Regions from separate parts of the Paenibacillus sp. p3-SID867 genome, predicted to be linked through region 1. Evidence: predicted binding sites of a transcription regulator. Region 1 holds the regulator's gene; each other region holds the start of a gene.

Region 1 (6,477 bases):
CTCCCACTCCTCATATACACTGTGATCTATTTTATTTGTTAATTATGCTCCACTGGAATTTGATGAGTCTTTGCGAACTCTTCCAATCTTTCGCCCATCGCTTTCGTATCATAAAGATTCATCATGCGCGAGAATACCCAGTTGCCTGCTTTTCCCTTCCCTTGGATCACAACAGAGCCCGAAGCCAATTTGATTTTCTCGATATCGGATACAGCCAAACGACGTTCCCGATTGAACTTCATCGTGGATACGGAAGCACGCTCAATCCTCAAGTAAGGCTTGCGCAAGAAAATCATAAGCGCCAACAGAATATACAAGCTGACACCAACCCAATTCAACACGTCATTGCTTCCGCCTGCTGCCTGTGACGTCGCCGTTCCGAGAAGCGCATACAAACCAGCCAATGCAACAAGCACTAACGGAAGTACATACTTACGTCCTTTAAACACGTCATGCTTATCATTAACGGCAGAGCCTTGGTACGAGGTCAGCCCCTGCTTCTTACGCTGCTTGTTGAGCTGTGACATATTTTTGTTGACTTTTCTTTCCCATGATCGTGACATATGGTTCCCCCTGGACTCAATTTCAAAATACTACCAATCCATATAAACTTGGGGTCACCGTATTCGATTCCCACGAATAATCGGCACCCCAAGTATTATAATTCTATCCTTCTATCTGGTCCTGAATCCACTGTTGTAGATCCAGATGCCAGTTCATCGACTAATGCTTTAATCGCGGGCCGCCTTTTTGTTCATTTTCATCAACCCATTCGATCGATTCCAGCTGTTGTCTAAAGTTACTGCGAATATTGTTAAGGTATATTTCCCGAAGCTCAGCCCGTTCTTTGAGCTCATCCGCGGTCAATCCCTCACTCTTCTGTTTTCTTGCTAGTACATTGATGCGTTCAACCAAAGTATCGATGTCCATGACTTCTCCTCCAATTCCGATATCATGTATAACTTAAACATGTGAAAAAGAGCTTGTCAAGGCAACAGCGCCCTTGCAAACTCTTATTAAGAACAAATATGAACATATGATGCCCATAAATGGATTCCTCATTGTTAAGAAATCAATACTCGTCTATTATAAACACGTTTATACTGCGTGAAATCACATCGTCAGGCAAGACTACAAATATGAAGCTGAAGTTGAGACATATATAAGGAAAGAGCCTCTCGTAGTATCATCCCATTACCAGACTGGTAAAGACAACACCTCTCCGGCCTGTATATCCGGACCTTTCAATCCATTCATTCTTCGGATGCTATCCAGATATACTCGTGTATCCATATCTGCCGGTTTATGAAGGGAAGCAATCCGCCACAAACTATCACCATATTGAACAATAACCTGCTTCTCCCCTGTGGGCTTGTCCATCCCCCCGGCAAAAACAGAGTATGCCCCTGTCCAAAAAGAAGCTACGATCAACAGGATGAATAAAAGCTTTATAAAAGGAATGGATTCAATTCTGGACTTTAATTGATGGATCCAAGTCTCCGGGGACTTCATCGTTTGCACTGGAACGTTCTCATAAATGCTGCGGTATGTACTGTATTTCAACATGGAATCATCATCTCCCAAACAAGTGTTCTCTTATGGATTTATATTAACACGAACACTTGTTTGTTTCAATACCCAAAAGAACATTTGTTCTATTTTTATTTAGAACTTATGTTTGTACGAACGGAAGTTCTATGTTATAATTTTCCCAAACGTTACTAAATGGGGTTGATACGGCATGTCGAAAATATCCAGCCGCCAGCTGGCGATCTTAGAGTTTATCCGCAACGAAGTTCGTAGCAAGGGTTACCCGCCTTCTGTCCGGGAAATCGGAGAGGCTGTCGGACTAGCTTCCAGTTCAACGGTCCATGGACATCTTGACCGTTTGGAGAAGAAAGGCCTAATTCGCCGTGACCCTACGAAACCAAGAGCAATCGAGCTGCTTGGCCAAGAAGAGTCCGATAGCGCGAATCTGTTTACCCACACCATTGCCAGAGTGCCTGTTGTTGGTAAAGTCACTGCAGGTGTTCCTATTACAGCCATGGAGAACATTGAGGATTATTTCCCGCTCCCGCAGCATTATGTAGGCGACGATAAGGTGTTCATGTTGTCGGTTGTCGGTGACAGTATGATCGAAGCTGGCATTCACAGCGGTGACTATGTCATTGTGCGCCAGCAGCAAACTGCAGACAATGGCGACATTGTAGTAGCGATGACAGAGGAAGACGAAGCAACTGTAAAGACCTTCTATAAAGAGAAGGATCATGTACGATTGCAACCGGAGAATCCTACCTACGAGCCACTGCGCCTGAACCATGTTACGATTCTCGGTAAAGTAATCGGACTCTTCCGGGATGTCCACTAATCTCATAGATCTATGAATAAGAGGTTACCTCCCTTAATTGGAGGTAACCTCTTGCTTTTTCTATATAGATCACAAAAACTTGATCATAGCTAGTTTGTTTGCTCCATAATGCCTTGTTTAAGATCCAGCCGATACAGCCGTAAAGGTTTATAATCCGGCGAGCCTTCCCCACCCGGCCCCTCCGTGGACTGCAGAACAAGCTTATTGTCTTTCACCATGGGTGCAGTACCTGGTCTGTAATATGAAGTATAGGACACCGTTAATTCATCTTGAAACCTGAGCTGCACAGCCTTGCCCGTATCATGCTCCACGGCGAATGCGTAGATCTGTATGGCATGACAGTCCTGGTATTGCGGTGCAAGAATAAATACATCCGCATCCTGAAACGGCAATCGAACCATATGGACAGCTGCAGAAGTTGGCTGAATAAAAGTAAGATCATCCAGCGTGGTTACTTCATCCGTAACTTCATTTGAACTATACCTTAGGCACATTCAAATAAATAACAGACCATTTCGATACATCGTGTATCTGTAAATTCGCAGAAGGTGTTCTTCGTTAAATTTAACTAGATAAATATTCCTTTTCTGGCTCTCTAAAATGAGCAGATCCTTGATTTTGAATGCAGCTCCCCCTTCCCCATAGGTGATTTCCTAGGGAGAAAATCCCAAGTCTAATGCTTCCTTATATTTATTTGGGAGAAGGGTGACAAACCATTTTCCAATTTTCGAGTCGCGCTGAATCAGGTTTTCATAAGCTGCCATTGCTTTCTTACTCAGCTTCTTGCCCTTTTCATACCTTTGTTCCACGATGGATACGATCGGATGCTTTCCCTTCCAGGTCATCGTCCGCGCGAACGCGTAGACGGTTTCTAAATCACGAAGCAGATCGCCATTCCAATGTTGCTCGAGCCTTCCCCATACCCGTTCGATGGGATTGTACTTGCTATGGTACGGGGGATAGTAGGCCAAAATGACTTTCACCTCATAGCGGGCTGCAAATTCGACAAGTCGTTTGATGAACTGCGTTCTGCGGCTACCCTTTTCGGGACCGTTGTCACTATTAATAATCAACGTGTCTTTACTTTCTTTGTAGCCGCTGTTGATCCAATATTGTTCAATGGCATCTACCATAAAATCGGCAGCCGCCTCTGGAAAACTCACCTATCTTTACGCGGTCTTTCGTATCGATGGAGAGGCGAACGACGTTGCTCTGCTCTTTCGTCTCTTCATGCGTTTCCTTCAGTTTGTCAAATATCGCATCTGTTTGCGTGATTTTCTTGAATGGTTTGGTTTTCTTCACCTTTTTAAGCGTATAGCCAAGTTGGTTGACTTTCGTGTTCCTCGTTTGATTCGTTGGCAATTCGTCATCCGTGTAGTCTTTTTCTGCGATCAATCGCTTTCTGATTTCCATTACGGTGAGCCGCGTGTACAATTTTTCTGTTTTGAAGCTAGGGTCGGTCTGGCTCTGGCCGTCTACGATGGCTTGGATATCCACCAGCAAGTCGGGCAGCTTTTTCTCAGCCAGAAGACGTCCTCGTGCGTGGAATTGGTCCGTAATCGCTACCCCGGATTCTAATTCTTGGATTCCTTTGCGAATCGTATTTCTGCTGACTCGAAGCGTTTGAGCGACCAAGGTCTGCCCGCCTTTACCTAAATCCTTCGATAGCTTTGCTAACGCCACCCGTTTCTTTGATCCTTTGAGCATAGACACGGTTTCTTTCACAAAGTCTTTGCATTTATTAAACCAATGAGGTACCATTTGTAGACATCCTTCGCTATGGTTTGATTTGTTTTGGAAAACTAATCAAAACACATATCGAAGGATTTTTCTACCCCTTTATCCCAATTTCTCTTCCGATACAATCTGTTTCGTTTTCAGCGGCAGTTTGGGTCTGTTATTTTCTTTTATGTGCCTTAGATTCTGGCGAATACGGGCGAGCAAAGAGCAAGCGAATGCCCAGTTTGGTGCAGGTTCTCGCCATCCATTTCGTCTTGTACTGCTTGCCTTGGTCAATGTAGACCGCTTCCGGGATTCGTTTTTCGAAAACAATCCTCGACGATGCTCTGATCGAATAAGGCGTAGAATTGCCCGTGCAACACCGAGCGAGTCGCGTCATCTTCAAAGAGCACGAGATAGACTTGTTTCTTTTCGCCTCCCGGCCCAATCGAGAGATAGGGGCCGTATTTGATGTCCGACTGGGCTAGCGCCATCCGACGCTGCTTTTGAAACCGCCTTGCCGCCACGCCCTTGTTCTCATGCATGCGCATCTGCCGCGAACTGTATCCGCGTTCCTCCAACTTCTCTTGCAACGTGCTACGCTTCACTTCACCAGGCTTCACGCGTTCTTCCCATTCCAGAATCTGAATGATCTGCCGTACACTCCGGCCAGGAATTTCGCGTCGAAGCAAGATCGCCTGTTCCAATACCGATTCAGTAATGGCGGCTGTGGCGGGCGTTCTACCCCTTGGTTTTGGTTTCAAGCCGTTAAAGCCTTCTTCCCGATACCGCGCCAAATACCGGCGCAAGGTGCGCTCACTGATCCCATGTTGCTCACAGAGCACGGCTTTGATCTGGCTCGCTTTAGCCGGATCCAATCCCTCCGCCAATAGTGGAGAGAGGAGTTGAACCAGCTGGGCGGCCATGTCTTCCGCCTTTCGTTTATCCATCCTCATGCCTCCATTTCTTTTGGATATGAGCATGAGTTTCCCGAAAGGGAACGGACAGAAAGGCAGAACGGGTCTGTCACCCATAAATCGAATTGGCAAGCGGACGGACAGTTCGTTTCAGCCATCCGGCCGCATCGCCAACCAGCCGTCCAAATAGGTGGAGTGCGGACTGTGGCTCAGCGGACGTACTGATCACAGGAAGTCCCGTACGAATGCCAATCGCTTGCAGGCAGCCTGCTGCATACACGACCCAGGCTAGAAACCAGCATTTCCAGCGAAGCAGCGTCGATTCATCGGCGGCCACATCGATTCGGACCGATGCGGAAAGTGCCCTTTCGATGCTCTCCGCATCGTATCGTTTGTAGGGCACAAGCAGATCTGGCAGTTCATGATGAATCTTGCTGCAAGCTTCACAATACAGTCTGCGGATGACCAGCTTCGCTTTCTCCCCAGAGCTTTTGTACCATACCCGCTTACGGCTGCCCACAATACCTAATGGTCCACCGCAGCAAGGCGCGGCGATCTGCTCCGCACTCCTTACCAAAAACACCGCTACCCGGCTCCTTTTCAAGGAGCGTATATTTTGATACAATGACCATGTGATCGTGAGTAGACGCCTCTTGTGGTACTGTTCCACCAGTATCCCGCTAAAGAGGCGTCTTTCTTCCCCCCTCGTTATTCTTCTTGGTCATTATATCGGTCAGTTCACGGACAGGCAATAACGTCAACTTCCGGGCTTTGCGGCGCAGTTAAAACAGATGATCATATGGTCAAACGTGTCATCGAAGGAGAACTGGTATGACGGAGCCATGGCTGCTGATGACGTATAGCCGGGATGCGAACTGCTGGATGGTTCATCTGGAGGAACGCCGCTGTCCAATCTATTGTGGAGAGTGCTTGAAAATTCGTGTCTGGGAAGAAAATGGAATGGCTTGTCGCATGGAGTTGGATCGGGACTGGTATGTGATCACGAAAGAAGCCAAGTTCTACTTGCGAAAGAAGGATACGTACCACATTCATATCTAATCCGAGGGGGAGAGTCTTCATCCGTGACTTCCCCTTTTTTTTATGGTTTCTCGGACAGCCTATCCATCAGATTTTGGACAATTTACACCGTCTTTCTCTGGTCAAATTACGGTGTCAGTAACACTCAGATAACCCGCTCTATATAGAAGATAAATTTTATTTTATAAATAAGTCCAAACGACCTTGACTGGGATCGTTTGGACTTAAAAAAAGATTATTTTTTCCTTTTTCACCATCAGTCACTTGAAAGGGATGTACATCCCAACATCAAACCCATGGCGGAAATCGAAATCGGTATTATGTCGCGGCAGGCCCTTGGAAAACCGCTCCCGGATATGGAAAGCTTCAAAAAACAAGTCAGCACTTGGACGCAGCAACGCAACGCAGCCGGTCCGAAAGTAAACTGGCAGTTCA
Region 2 (6,477 bases), on a different contig from region 1:
AGGTTAAGCGTTGTTTACGGTGTGTGGTTTTCATGGCATCTCCCTTCCATACATCGTTTATGGATCATGGTACCCGCTAGACTTGGCCAGCTCCTTATCTAGTATGTATTCTATTCTTTCGAAGAACATGTCAAAAAATATTAATTAAGAGAATTTATTCAGTATGGTGCGCCATTGGGTAATTGAATAAATACATATGGAATTGGTCAATGATGTAGTGTAGTTAATCGATTCAAAATACGACTATTATTCATGGTGAGGAGGCTGCCGGTATGGTGTGGCTTCTGGTTGCACTTATTACTTTTATTTTGCAGATGGTTGCAGTGCTGTTGCTGGAGTTTCGGAATCCGTCCAAGGCCGTGGCCTGGCTGTTTATTTTATTTTGCCTCCCATTGATCGGGTTTGTACTCTATTTCTTTGTGGCTAGGGACTATCAGAAGCGATTGAAGATTCGCAAGCGGGGCTCCAGACTGTTTCAGGAGCTTAGGGGACACCTGTGGGATCGGGCCGCCGTTGTTTGGAACAAGGAAGGCATGAACAATGCGGAATTTCATCATAATGACCGTTTGTTCAATCTGCTCAATCACTTGTCGGAGAGTCCGATTACAGGCTGTAATCAGAGCCGCGTGTTGACGGATGGAGAAGAGACTTACGATGCCATGCTGCGTGCTATGGAACAGGCCAAAGACCACATCCATGTGGAGTTCTATATCTTTCGTCATGACCGGATCGGCACGAAGTTTCAGGAGGTCATGATCCGAAAGGCGCAAGAAGGCGTCAAGGTACGCCTGGTTTGTGACGGGCTTGGCAGTTATAAACTTAAGAAAACGTTCATTCGGCGGTTCAAGGAATCGGGAGTGGAGTTCTATTTCTTCCTGCCCGCCATGGTTTCGATGTTCAGCCGCAGAATCAATTACCGGAATCACCGTAAAATCGTCGTGGTGGATGGGATAATCGGTTTTCTTGGCGGGATTAACGTCGGGGACGACTATCTGGGCGAATATCCGAAAATGGGCTACTGGCGCGACACGCATCTGGAGGTAAAGGGAGATGCGGTCTACTTCCTGCAAAATGTGTTTTTGCATGATTGGAAGCTCGCATCCGGAGAACGCATTGCGGATTTCGGGCTGTTCCCGGAGCATCAATGCACCGGGGATGAACAAGTGCAAATATTGAGCAGCGGACCGGATCTGAACTGGAATGCCATCCAGGAGATGTGCTTTGGGGCGATATCCGTAGCCAAAGAACGGATATGGATCACTACGCCTTATTTCATTCCGGATGAAGGAATATATGAAGCGCTGAAGACGGCGGCGGTGAGTGGTGTGGATGTACGCATCATTATTCCGGATCGTGCCGATTCCCGTTTTGTAAAAATGGCGAGCTTGTCCTATGTGGAAGAGCTGTTGGCAGCGGGAGTTACCTTCTACGAGTATGAAAAAGGATTCATCCATGCCAAGGTGCTCATTGTGGACGAGCTTCTCGGCTCGGTCGGTACGGCGAATATGGATATGCGGAGTTTTTTCTGTAATTTCGAGCTGACCGCCGTGCTGTTTGATCAGCTGCCTATAGAGCGGTTGGTTGCGGATTTTAAGGAGGATCTTAAACAGAGCAGGCTTATGGATCCGGAGGTGTTTCGTCAGCGCGGAAGATGGCAGAAAGCTGCCGAAATATTATGTAGGATGCTGTCTCCCATGCTTTAGCTTTAACATCTTACGCGGAATGCAGGGTAAAGTGAAATTCAGGAAGAAGCCTGAAAGTTCTATGTCCAGCATTTGTTTATATGATAGAATATTTATAAGGTTTTCACTTATAAATATAAATTAGCTTATTTTTCATAAGTTGAACGGGGGAGATTTATGTCAAGTGATGTGAAGATTCTTGCACAAGTGAAAGCGGAGCAGCAGAAGCCGGAGAATCCCAAGGCAGGCTCAACCACCTTGAAGCTTCTCCGTCGTCTGGTGTTCTTAACTTTCGGTGCGGTACTAATGGCAGTAGGGCTGGAGATCTTTCTGGTGCCCAACAAAATTATTGACGGAGGCATTACCGGGATATCCATTATGGTTTCCCATATCACGGATTTTCCGCTTGGTATATTCCTGACCTTATTCAACCTTCCATTTTTGTTTATGGGATATAAACATATCGGGAAAACTTTTGCATTATCCACGCTGTTCGCTGTAGTGATCATGTCCATTGGAACTTATTTTCTGCATCCCGTCGATCCGATTACCATCGATCCGCTGCTAGCGGCCGTGTTCGGCGGCGTTCTGCTCGGGGTCGGGGTTGGTCTTGTAATCCGGTCCGGCGGCTCCTTGGACGGCACGGAAATCGTAGCCATTCTGATCAACAAGAAGACACCGTTCTCTGTTGGGGAAATCGTGATGTTCATTAACGTATTTATTCTGGGCAGTGCTGGATTTATTTTCGGTTGGGATCATGCCATGTACTCGCTCATTGCTTATTACCTGGCGTTTAAACTGATTGACATTACAATCGAAGGCATCGATCAATCCAAATCGGTATGGATTATCAGTGATAAGCATAAGGAGATCGGTGATGCGTTAACCCAACGTTTGGGACGCGGCGTAACCTATCTGGATGGAGAGGGTGCTTATTCCGGGGACAGCAAGAAGGTTATCTTTGTTGTCATCACCCGTTTGGAAGAAGCGAAACTCAAATCCATCGTGGAAGATTGGGATTCCCAGGCTTTTGTTGCCATCGGTAACATCCATGATGTGAAGGGCGGCCGCTTTAAGAAGAAGGCCATACATTAATCACCATGAAGTGCTATGTTCCACCCATGTTCAGAGTTAACACGGGTGGAGCATTTTTTTGTTTAAGGGGTGTCTGAGCGCAAGTGAAGCGTCTTCTTCTCCCGCCCATAATGGCGAATGATTATTGTCATTGCCTGCACAGCCGCGGATTGACCGACAGCCTGGTTCACGGTTCCGGTGAAATAGAGTCCTGATTCAGGATGATGGAAGGCAAATGCGCCGGATTGACCCCAGTGACCGATGAGTCCCCGTCCCAGGCTGATTGGAGATAGCGGCTGTCTTGAAATGCCGGTGCCATAGAAAAAGGGGCCCGGTGCCCAGAGAAAGTTCCATTGTCGCTGGAGTTCATCCAGATCACCTATCGGAAACAGTTTCCCGTTAAAAAAGGAGCGCAGGAACATCATCGTTTCCCTTGCCGTTGAGACGATGCCGCCTTCCGCTCCGATTGACGCCATGTACAGAGGAAGATCCAAACGCTTTTTCTTATAATAGAAAGGAACGGGGCTGGTATCCTCGGGATCATGAAAAAAATACGTCTGCATCAGATTCAGCCTGTCGAAAATGTACTCCTTGAATACGTTCTGAATGGGTTCGCCCTTGATATTCTCGATTATTCGGCCAAGCAGCCGGTAATTGGTGTCGGAATATTGGGCTTTATTTCTCTGGCCAGGTTTGAATCTGGGCTTTTGCCGTCTGGCGGCATCCAATGTTTTGTCCAGACTCCAAGCCTGATCATGCCCGGCGATGAGGTCGGAGAAGACCTTTCCAGAAAAATAGTCCGGGATGCCTGACGTGTTGGACATTAACTGTTTGACGGTGATTTCTTCAGAGTAATCCTTGTTCTCCACCATATGCAGTCCCGCCATGATCTCTTCGGGGAGGTACTTGCCGATAGGATCATCGAGCCCAATCCGCTGCTCGGATCGTAATTTCAATATTACGGCTGTCACGTACAATTTGGTCACGCTGGCAATGAAATAGCGGTCTTCAGTCTTCATTGCCCCGCCGCTGCTGACAAGGGATAGTGATTGCTCCTGGTCCTCGACGCACAGAACCGTGCTAAACACATTCTTTTTATTGGCGATCTGTTCCAACCATTCATCCAGAAGCGACTGCTCCAGGGCTCTTCCCATTCTCCGTATACCTCCTATAGATCGAAATGTATCGACACCTAACGCAGATTCATTTCTCTTGCTGTTTCCGCAAGCGAGCGGCACGTATGAAATCTTGAGCAGCCTCGTCCATCATATGGATCATCTTGTCGTCATCAACGCTCTCCGTGAACAGATCATTGGCTAGCATGATACAGAGACCTGTCTGAAAGGTTTGCATTTTCAATAAAATAGATTGCAGCTCCTGATCAGAAAATCCCGCAAGCTCCGGATCTAACTTCATTAACCCGATAACCTCACGAATTTGTTCGGGGGTATTCTTCATGTGGGGATTGTTCTTCATTATCAAATCCCGGTAGAGCACAGGGTATTCCTTGGCGAATCGGAGACTTGCCATGCCGATATCCCGGAAAGGCTGACCGGACTTCTGCTCTGTAATCAATCCACGGGCTACCTGGAAGGTCTTATCGACGACCTGTTGAATCAGTTCTTCAGCATCGTTGAAATTGACATAGATCGGCGCGATGGAGCTGCCCAGACGTTCAGCTACTTTACGAATCGTAATGGACTCGATCCCATCGGTCTGGGCAATGTCAAATGCGGCTAGCACGATATCTTGTTTGGTGAATCTCGTTTTCGGTGCCATGACTGTCTGCAACTCCTTAGATAATTTATATGTGGAACAGTTGATACATATCACATGATATTTAATGATTATAAAGCTTAAATGGACGGAGTTCAACCGATTATCATGTGGTGCGCTGAAGGTTGGTTTGTAAATCCAGTAAAATCCACTTATAATAAGAACATATGTTTGTTAAAATATGAAATAATTCAAGATAGTAATACAGGATCAGAGGGGAGGAAGAGGAATGGCTCGTACGCATTATGAACGTATAACCACCAAACAGACTTTAAACAGAGTGAAGGAAGAGAGGATGCCCTTCGATTGGTCCATCAATCCGTACCGCGGGTGCGGGCATGGCTGCAGCTTTTGTTATGCTCGCGCTTTCCAATCCTTCATCGGCATGGGGGCGGAGGATGAGTTTCAGCATCATATCTTTATGAAGTCGAATGCAGCGGAAGCGCTGGAGAAGCAGTTATCGAGTGCAGCGAAGAAGTTTGATCATGATATTGAAGCGATGCAAAGATCAATAGGACAGGTTACGATCGGTACGGCAACCGATCCGTATCAGCCGATCGAGAGCAAGGAGGGCATTACGCGGGAGTGCCTGAAGCTGCTAGCTAAATACCGCATTTCCACGAGCATTACAACGCGATCTCCGCTCGTGCTCAGGGATATGGACATATTGTCCCGGATGGAGAATGTATCTGTCAACATGAGCCTCAACACGCTGAATGGGGACATCATCCGGAAGCTGGAGCCGGCATCGCCTCATCCGGAGGGCAGGCTCGATACGATCCACCGATTATCGGCTGCAGGCATAAGAACGGGTTTGTTTGTGGCGCCTGTGCTGCCTTTTTTGACGGATAAGGAATCGGAGCTGAGGGAGCTCTTGTCGCAGGCGAAGGTAAGGGGCGTTTCCTTTGCCATGATCTCGCTGCTGAGACTCTCACGCGATGTGAAGAAATGGTATATCGAAACACTGAAACACCAGTTTCCTGAAGTGGTTCAGCCTTACCGTGAGTTATATGCGCAGGGCGCATATGCCGAAGAGCATTACGTACGCTCCTTCAAGTCGATGGCAGCTAGGCTGCTGAACGAATGTGAACTGAATGGACTGACCCCGGGGGCATCTGCTGCTGGCGTGAGCCAGTCCGGGACGATCGGAAGCGGGACTTCTCAAGAGGACGGGGCGCAGGTGGAAGGCGCTCGCGATCATCTTCGTTCAGCGCAAGATTTGGCTGCTGTTTCTGTGAAGCCAAGGAAGCTGCCGCAACCGGCCGCACCGGTCTCCGGGGAGGAGCTTATGCCGGATGTTGAGCAGCTATCCTTTCCTTTTTGACGCTGCCTTTCCTTGAGGCTTCAGATGTCGGATGACGTTCTCTATCGGTTGAGGAGGCAGGGTCTGCAGCAGGTCCCCCTTCTCTCTTAATCGTTCCTCGATGTTCAGCAGATGAAACTCCGTGGGAGAAACGTCCTGACGGACCTCGTCCCAAGTGAGCGGCGTAGAGACGGTCCCCAGCCGCCGGGCCCGCGGGGTATAAGGAGCGGCGAGTGTCCTTCCGCTGTAATGCTGAAGATAATCGAAGTAGATTTTATCGCCGCGGTTCTTCTTCAGCCGTTCAATAGTGAACAGCTTGGGGAATTTCTCGGTTACATATTGCCCCACGAATTGGCCGACCGTTCGAAGTTCATCGAACGTAATGCCTTCCTGAATGGGAACGATGATCTGGACCCCGGTAGCACCTGATGTTTTCGGGACGGAGGACAGACCCAACGAGCTCAGTACGTCCCCCACAATGGCAGTCGCCTCCATGATGCGCGGCTCCTCCGGCAGCGTGGGATCCAGATCAATCATCCATTCGCAGGGCAGATTGCTGCCTGCGAGGTGCAGTGAAGGGTGAAACTCAAGCGCAGCCAGGTTCCCCAGCCAGAGCAGCTCCGGCAGTCCGTTGAGCAGCAC
Region 3 (6,477 bases), on a different contig from region 1:
AACTTGAAGGAATTTGGGTTTCTGTATTCGGATATGTGACAATCGCTTCAAAATTAGTGGCTCCACCTACTTTGCGTATCGCATCTTCCATATAAGCCTGATCACCATGTCGGTTGAGTGTGCTATCTTGTGGGGTAATATTATATGCATTCGATACCCCTCCGAGAGAATCAGCAATGATATGTCCTTCATCTAAAACGTCACTTTCGACACCAGGAACCTTTGCCTCATCAGGGTAGTATCTGCCAGACGATAGTACAGGTTCGTTACGGTCGTCTTGTAGAATAATTTCATCAGCAATAACACGCACTAATTGCCCATATTCATTAGTAAATGCCCAATATTCACGGTCTCCGTATCCAATGTCAACAACAACGTTAGGTTCACGATGCCCAGACAAATCACCACCATCGACTTCGATAAGCTTGTATCCTAAAAACAATTCGTTATTTGGTTGTGTTGATGTTTCCTCTCCTACTGGTTCATCAACAACCGCTTTGACAGCTTCTTTTTTTTTACTATTCTTAGTTGTTGTATCTGTGGTTATTTCTTGTGAATCTGTTTCTACATCTGTATTGGATGTATCTTCTACGTTGGTACAACCAACCATAAAGATGATCGTTAAAATTAAGATTAAATAGTTCATTTTCTTTTTCATTTTAGGACTCTCCTATAATTTCATACTGTTCATTCTAAAAACGACGACTTTAACTATCTTTTCTTGTTCTATAATCTTACCATAAAAGACTAATATCCTATTGTATTACCCTGCCCCCGTTAGCGCAGCGAAGGCAGCCGATCTTAGTCGTCGGCTGCCTTCGGGTCATCATTAAGCTATAGTTTCCCGTTAGCTTAATCATTTTTTTCAATCTCTTCTTTTGCCTGGATTGGAATAGACATGTCAATTATTCCAGTACTACATTTCCTATACTTGGGCATTTCATCATTCAATATTTCGCTTAGTGGCGATTCGATATCAGCCCTGCCCCGAACAACCAATATTCTATCGTTTTCTTTTGCAACATCAAAACCTTCTTTATAATTCCAACGCTCATCAAAAATTAAAAAAGCCGTAGGGATGCTTTCCCATACGGCTCTCTTGTACGCGCGCTTCACGATTTAACTAAACCTTATCACGTAATCGAGTAAGTTGTCTATCTTTAGGACATCACCATCAATGAGTTTAATGCCTATCCACTAATGACCAGGCTAGCGGTTGACCAGGTAATGATTAAGGATAATATATCCTTGTACCATCGGAATAATTAAATGAAGTAATAGTCCAATTATTAGCCTTCTTAGTCATCTCAGCTTCAATACTGTAGCTATAGTTATAGTCGCCAACAATCCCATCTGAATGAAAGACCGCTTTAAATTTAGTAAGACTTTTATTCCATTGAATATACTCTGACTCAGGAAGACCTATTTCTACGTTATTTTTATGAAATTGAATCCAGTATTTCTTTTTGGACATCGCATTTGTTGCAAGAGTCAATGCTTGATTATCTGTCAATGGACGAGCATATACCGTAATGTGCTCAGAATTTCCCGTCAAAGTAGATTTATCCCATTTGATATAATCGTTCGGATAGAAGAAGTTACTTAAAGCTTTAAATTGTACATACACCGAGCCATTCTTCAACAATACTCCATTACCAACAGTAGCATTAAAAGTCTTCCCGCCTTTAGTTAGTGAAGCAGTTTTTGTCTTCTGATTCCAAGTTATTTTTACATCAAAATATGTATCAAGTTGTTCATCGTATCTGAATTGATAATTCATCGCCATACTACGGAGAGGGGCATATAGTCTACCCTCAGAAAGCAAACCGTTTACTCCGCCATATGCATCATAATCATCAATTGCGGCATAAGTGCTCTTTGGACCAATCATTAAAGCGCCACTTAATAATGATATAAAAACAACCCACAAAATTGGTTTTTTCAAAATAATGATTTCCATATTTACTCCTCACTCTTAAATATTCATACTACCAATAAATTTTACATGTATTAGCAATTATTAATACAGGTAAATTTATCCACTGATTTACCCTTTAGTTGAGTAACAGCAATTTATTCATTAGGTCACTACTACTCATCCATATGCCTAAAAAAGCGATTGTATAGCTCTCTTCTTCGTGCCCCGCGCAGGATGAGTTATTAAGCTAAACTGCCCGTTAGCTTAATGAGGCGGTGGCAGTCTAATTCTTTATTTTCTTTGGACAATGGATTCGAAGTGAGTACACAAGATATAGATAAACAATAAGAGCCTGCCGGGGTAATGTCTGGCAGGCTCTTATTGTTAGTACGCAGAGACAATATCATCAATCTTGATCCATTCCCATCTACCTATTCCGGTCGCCAGCTTGATTTCACGTCGGTATGTATGAATTACCGAGACTGTTCCGGTCAGTTCCTGGTCCTCATATTCGTCAAACAAGCGCACATTAATTTTACGATGCGTATGAAATGACTCAGCCAGCGCTTGCTCGATCAATTCCATTTCCTGTGAATCAAGTACCGACTTATCCTTCCTCCCCTCTTCCAGCTGCCTGCGGATGATTGTTTCCTTATGTTCTGGAAGCATCATCCGGCTAGACTCCCATAATCCGTTACCGTCTAATTTCGTCATTTATAGTGTCCTCCTATCTTAGCCGATCGATCGAGCGCCTGCCCGGCTGCCGTCATTGAAACTGCCCTAATCAAGATTGAATTTCCATATTTCAGTTTCAGCGCATCGGTTGTCCGCTCAAGCGCCTTCTGTCTTTCACGTCCAGTATCAAAAAGCGACAACTGATATTCATTATCCTGAGTGAGCTGCGTTAGGCTGATCCCCACACGACGTATTGGTAGCCCATCCCAATGTTCTTCCAGTAGCCTACAGGCCCAGCGATATACTTGCATGGTGATATTGGAGGGATCCTCCATCTTCATTTGTCTGCTAAACCCCGTAGGACGGTCAAAGTCTGCCCCCATACAACCGACAGACACAACATGACCCATGAAACTGAGGGCTCTGCATCGTTGGCAGACCAGCTCCGTCAGTTCCAATAGCACGACCTTGATTTCCTCCAGTTGAGCATAATCCCGTGGCAAGGTCATCATGTGGCCGACTGATTTAGGAGCTACTTGGTGAGTCCCTGGCCGGACCGGGCTGTCGTCGATACCATTTGCGATGCGCCAATACATTTCAGCTTGGATGTCGGAGTTTTTCCCGAATTTTCGCCGCATCATTTGCTTAAGCTTCCCAAGAGGTGTCTGTGCGACGTGTCCGATCGTCGGGAGGCCCATAGTAATGAAATGTCTCGTCATCCTGCTCCCAGCCATAAACATGTCACTGACTGGCCGTATCCAAAGTGTTTCAGGCAGCATTTCTTTGGTCAGGGTGAATATGCCGGATGAGTTCTTCTTAGCGTAATTATCACAGGCCGTCTTGGCAAGGATCTTGTTTTCGGCTAACCCGAACCGAGTATAGACCCCCGTGACTGCCTGAACGTGAGCCTGGATGATCCGTGCCATTTCTTCTGGAGTATCCGCAAAAAGATGCATTGATCCTGTTACATCAAGAAATTGCTCGTCAATACTGTAAGGCTCGACCAAGTCCGTATAGCTTTTGTAGATGTCCGTTATCAGCATGGATACGTCGATGTATCGCTGCATTCGCGGCTTGATCACTACAAGGTCTGGGCATTTTGCCACTGCTTCCCCAAGTCGTTCTGCTGTTGTAATTCCCTTTGCTTTAGCAAGAGGACATGCTGCTAACACAATTCCTGAACGACGTTCCGGATCCCCAGCGACCACCAAAGGCCGATCCTTATATTCAGGATGTTCAGCCTTTTCAACTGAGGCATAAAAAGACTGGCAGTCACCAAGCATCACCACACGTTTGGATGATTTCAACGCATATTCCTCCTTCGATAAAACAGGAACATTTGTTTGTATTATATGCGAACAACAGTTCCTTTATCAATGAGAAAAAAAGGGAAACTTTCAGATGATGTTCCTATTTTGTTCGGCTGTGCTATACAACCATTTAGGATATTGTTAAATAAAGCAGCTGGGCTCTAACGAAGAAAACAGACCGCATTACGAAGGTAGAGAATTATAAGGGGGTATTATCATGCGAAGATTCAACGAAATAAATGTTCATAACTCCACAGTCATCGAATGGGAAGGAAAGTTGTTAATTACGACACAGGATCCTTATCCAACTGATGAGGGGAAAATGTACACGGCTTTGGCAATAGATGAGGATGGGAACAAATACATTCTGGTATGGGATAATATCGATCCATTAGCGGTTGAAAAATCGAAAAACCATTGGGACCAGCCTTCGGGGATAACCCGCATAAAGTAGCACTTGTTAGGGGGGATATAGGACAGAGCGTGGAGCATAAGGACGGATGTTCTTTGCTGGGACAAGCGAGTATTTGCACGTACATCAGAAGAACATTGAACGAATAATGCTGGGCCTACCTGACCCATCAATAGCTCGAAAAACCAAGACGTACGAAAATGTGAAAAGAACAAGCGGGATCTCATCCGCCTGTTCTTTTCAGTTATTTTTATTTATTTCGATTTCGACGATCCATTGACATTGCTGTATATTCATTTATCAAACAATCAAGTTCCTGTGATTTTCTCAGAACATAAGCGGAATGAAGCCCTAAGCGTTTCCCCGCTTTATTCAGTATTCCTCGTTTTCGCTCAATATCTCTTTCCACTTCTTTCAAGGTCCTGGTCATTCCGATTCCTCCCGGTATTAGTGTTATATCAATGCGCATTCCGCCAAAAATGGTCACTTGTGAAAATACCAAGCTGCAGCATTACTTCCCACCATTTACGGAAAGCAGCATTAATCAACTGCCTTTCCTCACCGGTCGGGTATGGTCCACCAAACTGAGTGCCATATACTAAGTACGAATTAGTCATTCCGGCCTCGGATAATTCATCTTCAATCCATGCCTCGAATGCCCTAGCAAAGAGTTCATGATTGCTACGCCAGTAGGCTCCTCGACTTTTAGCATCGGAATAAAACAGGCTTTCATCTGAAGGGATGTAGAAGTTGTTTGGAACTTCCTTTCCCGCTTCCTTCAGTAAGTTACAATAAAGAATGCCTATGTCCATCCACATATTTTTCTTTATACGATATCGGCCCACCAAGGACTGAAGTGCGGCGCTCACATCGTAGTTATTCTTAGCTAATTCTCCCTTAACGCTTTGGTAATAATGATTTTCTGGAAGAGGGAGCGGATCAGGAACGCGAACAAGCCGCCTACCAGTACCTTCTTTTATGACCTTGATCAACGCTGCGAATGTCTCTTTTACCTCAACTGGAAGATGGGGGCCTGCATCGGTTCCGGATAATAAAGCCCGCTTACCATTCGTAAACTGATGGGAGTAAGAATATAAATTCTGATCCAAGGCATGAGCCCATTCATGGCACTGAGCCCCACCGCCGCGATACTTAGTCAAGTTCATGACGTTGGTAGCAACTTCAAAATGTGCAGCTGCTTTACCACTCCCTCGTGCTCCAAAGGCAAGCCCTAAGGCGCCATAAAATGAAATGGTTTTTGGGGGAAGCTTCAAAATCGAAGCGAGATCGGCCCATGCATTCCCTGAACATAAAACGTGATATCGGCCGGCAGCATCATCGACCCAATTGCCGAACTGAATGCCGCGAAATCCATAATATTCAATGAAATCATCTGGCTTCGCAACCCCCGAGGGATTCTCCGATAAACGGATAACCTCTTCGGGCACCTTACGTTCCCAAAATGCTTTATTATTTTGCCGACTACTGCTTCGTTCCTTGGGCTTTGCCCAGTTCCAGTCTCGTCCTTCCTCCGAATCGAAAGCCCTCTGATAAATCTTTCGGTAGCCAGCAACAGTGCGTGACTTTGAAATGAAAAGGGATAAAAATCGATCTCCGAGTGATAGCCAATAGCTATATGTCAAAAGATCCGGATTTTTCTTTACTTGATACTCGGATTGCGAATAATATGCATTGCGAACATTCTCGCGTAGTATTGTCACGGCCTCTTGAACAGAGTCTATCGTCTTTGCGTCTTTAAATAACGTTCTCAGTTCATTCACTGCTTGAATAAAGTATCTTCTTTGCAGTGGATCATCGGCAGGACGTTGGCTAACGCGGCCCCAAATGAGCTTAATCACTAGGGCAGCTTCAGATGTGTAACCCTCCTCCTGGAATGTTTCAACACTTAATGAGTCGATCATCCCATCTTTGCAGACTTGATGGTATGCCTGGATAGGGTCATCTTCAATCGCGGTCTGCCACTCTGGTGAAAATCTGGCCAGACCGGCCGTAAGATGCTTCCGTGCTCCGCGCAATTCCTCGCCACAATCGTAGGCGTATTGTTTCTTACTGCTGGATGACGACGGAAGTGGATCCAGTTCGACTTCATGCGGCATAGAAACTTGAAAGTCCTGATCGTATAAGAAGTAATCAAACAGTGA

What was found. The regulator LexA, encoded in region 1, represses DNA repair genes until DNA is damaged. The targets are predictions, from matches to a motif close to CGAACATATGTTCG.
Region 2: a site for LexA is predicted at 4,693-4,706, ahead of M4D81_RS20850 (SPL family radical SAM protein). Genes of this name have one in related genera too.
Region 3: a site for LexA is predicted at 3,926-3,939, ahead of M4D81_RS28125 (DNA polymerase IV). Genes of this name have one in related genera too.

Annotation. Positions count from the first base shown of each region.
Region 1 covers NZ_JAMBDM010000034.1:9,402-15,878, reverse strand. The annotation lists gene M4D81_RS33095 (hypothetical protein) at 39-563, opposite strand; gene M4D81_RS33090 (DUF896 domain-containing protein) at 724-930, opposite strand; gene M4D81_RS33085 (LysM peptidoglycan-binding domain-containing protein) at 1,195-1,566, opposite strand; gene lexA (transcriptional repressor LexA) at 1,742-2,368, shown strand; gene M4D81_RS33075 (hypothetical protein) at 2,458-2,769, opposite strand; partial or broken gene M4D81_RS33070 (ISAzo13-like element transposase-related protein) at 3,022-4,129, opposite strand; partial or broken gene M4D81_RS33065 (helix-turn-helix domain-containing protein) at 4,284-5,037, opposite strand; gene M4D81_RS33060 (DUF6431 domain-containing protein) at 5,114-5,587, opposite strand; gene M4D81_RS33055 (DUF5348 domain-containing protein) at 5,836-6,063, shown strand; gene M4D81_RS33050 (hypothetical protein) at 6,261-6,477, shown strand, end outside.
Region 2 covers NZ_JAMBDM010000010.1:100,515-106,991, reverse strand. The annotation lists gene M4D81_RS20875 (M23 family metallopeptidase) at 1-34, opposite strand, end outside; gene cls (cardiolipin synthase) at 273-1,703, shown strand; gene M4D81_RS20865 (YitT family protein) at 1,860-2,777, shown strand; gene M4D81_RS20860 (serine hydrolase domain-containing protein) at 2,840-3,910, opposite strand; gene M4D81_RS20855 (TetR/AcrR family transcriptional regulator) at 3,960-4,535, opposite strand; gene M4D81_RS20850 (SPL family radical SAM protein) at 4,762-5,856, shown strand; gene ligD (non-homologous end-joining DNA ligase) at 5,839-6,477, opposite strand, start outside.
Region 3 covers NZ_JAMBDM010000019.1:174-6,650, forward strand. The annotation lists partial or broken gene M4D81_RS28105 (DNA/RNA non-specific endonuclease) at 1-658, opposite strand, end outside; gene M4D81_RS28110 (hypothetical protein) at 853-1,116, opposite strand; gene M4D81_RS28115 (copper amine oxidase N-terminal domain-containing protein) at 1,232-1,960, opposite strand; gene M4D81_RS28120 (YolD-like family protein) at 2,303-2,632, opposite strand; gene M4D81_RS28125 (DNA polymerase IV) at 2,629-3,900, opposite strand; gene M4D81_RS28130 (hypothetical protein) at 4,121-4,357, shown strand; gene M4D81_RS28135 (aspartyl-phosphate phosphatase Spo0E family protein) at 4,566-4,745, opposite strand; gene M4D81_RS28140 (LPD1 domain-containing protein) at 4,774-6,477, opposite strand, start outside.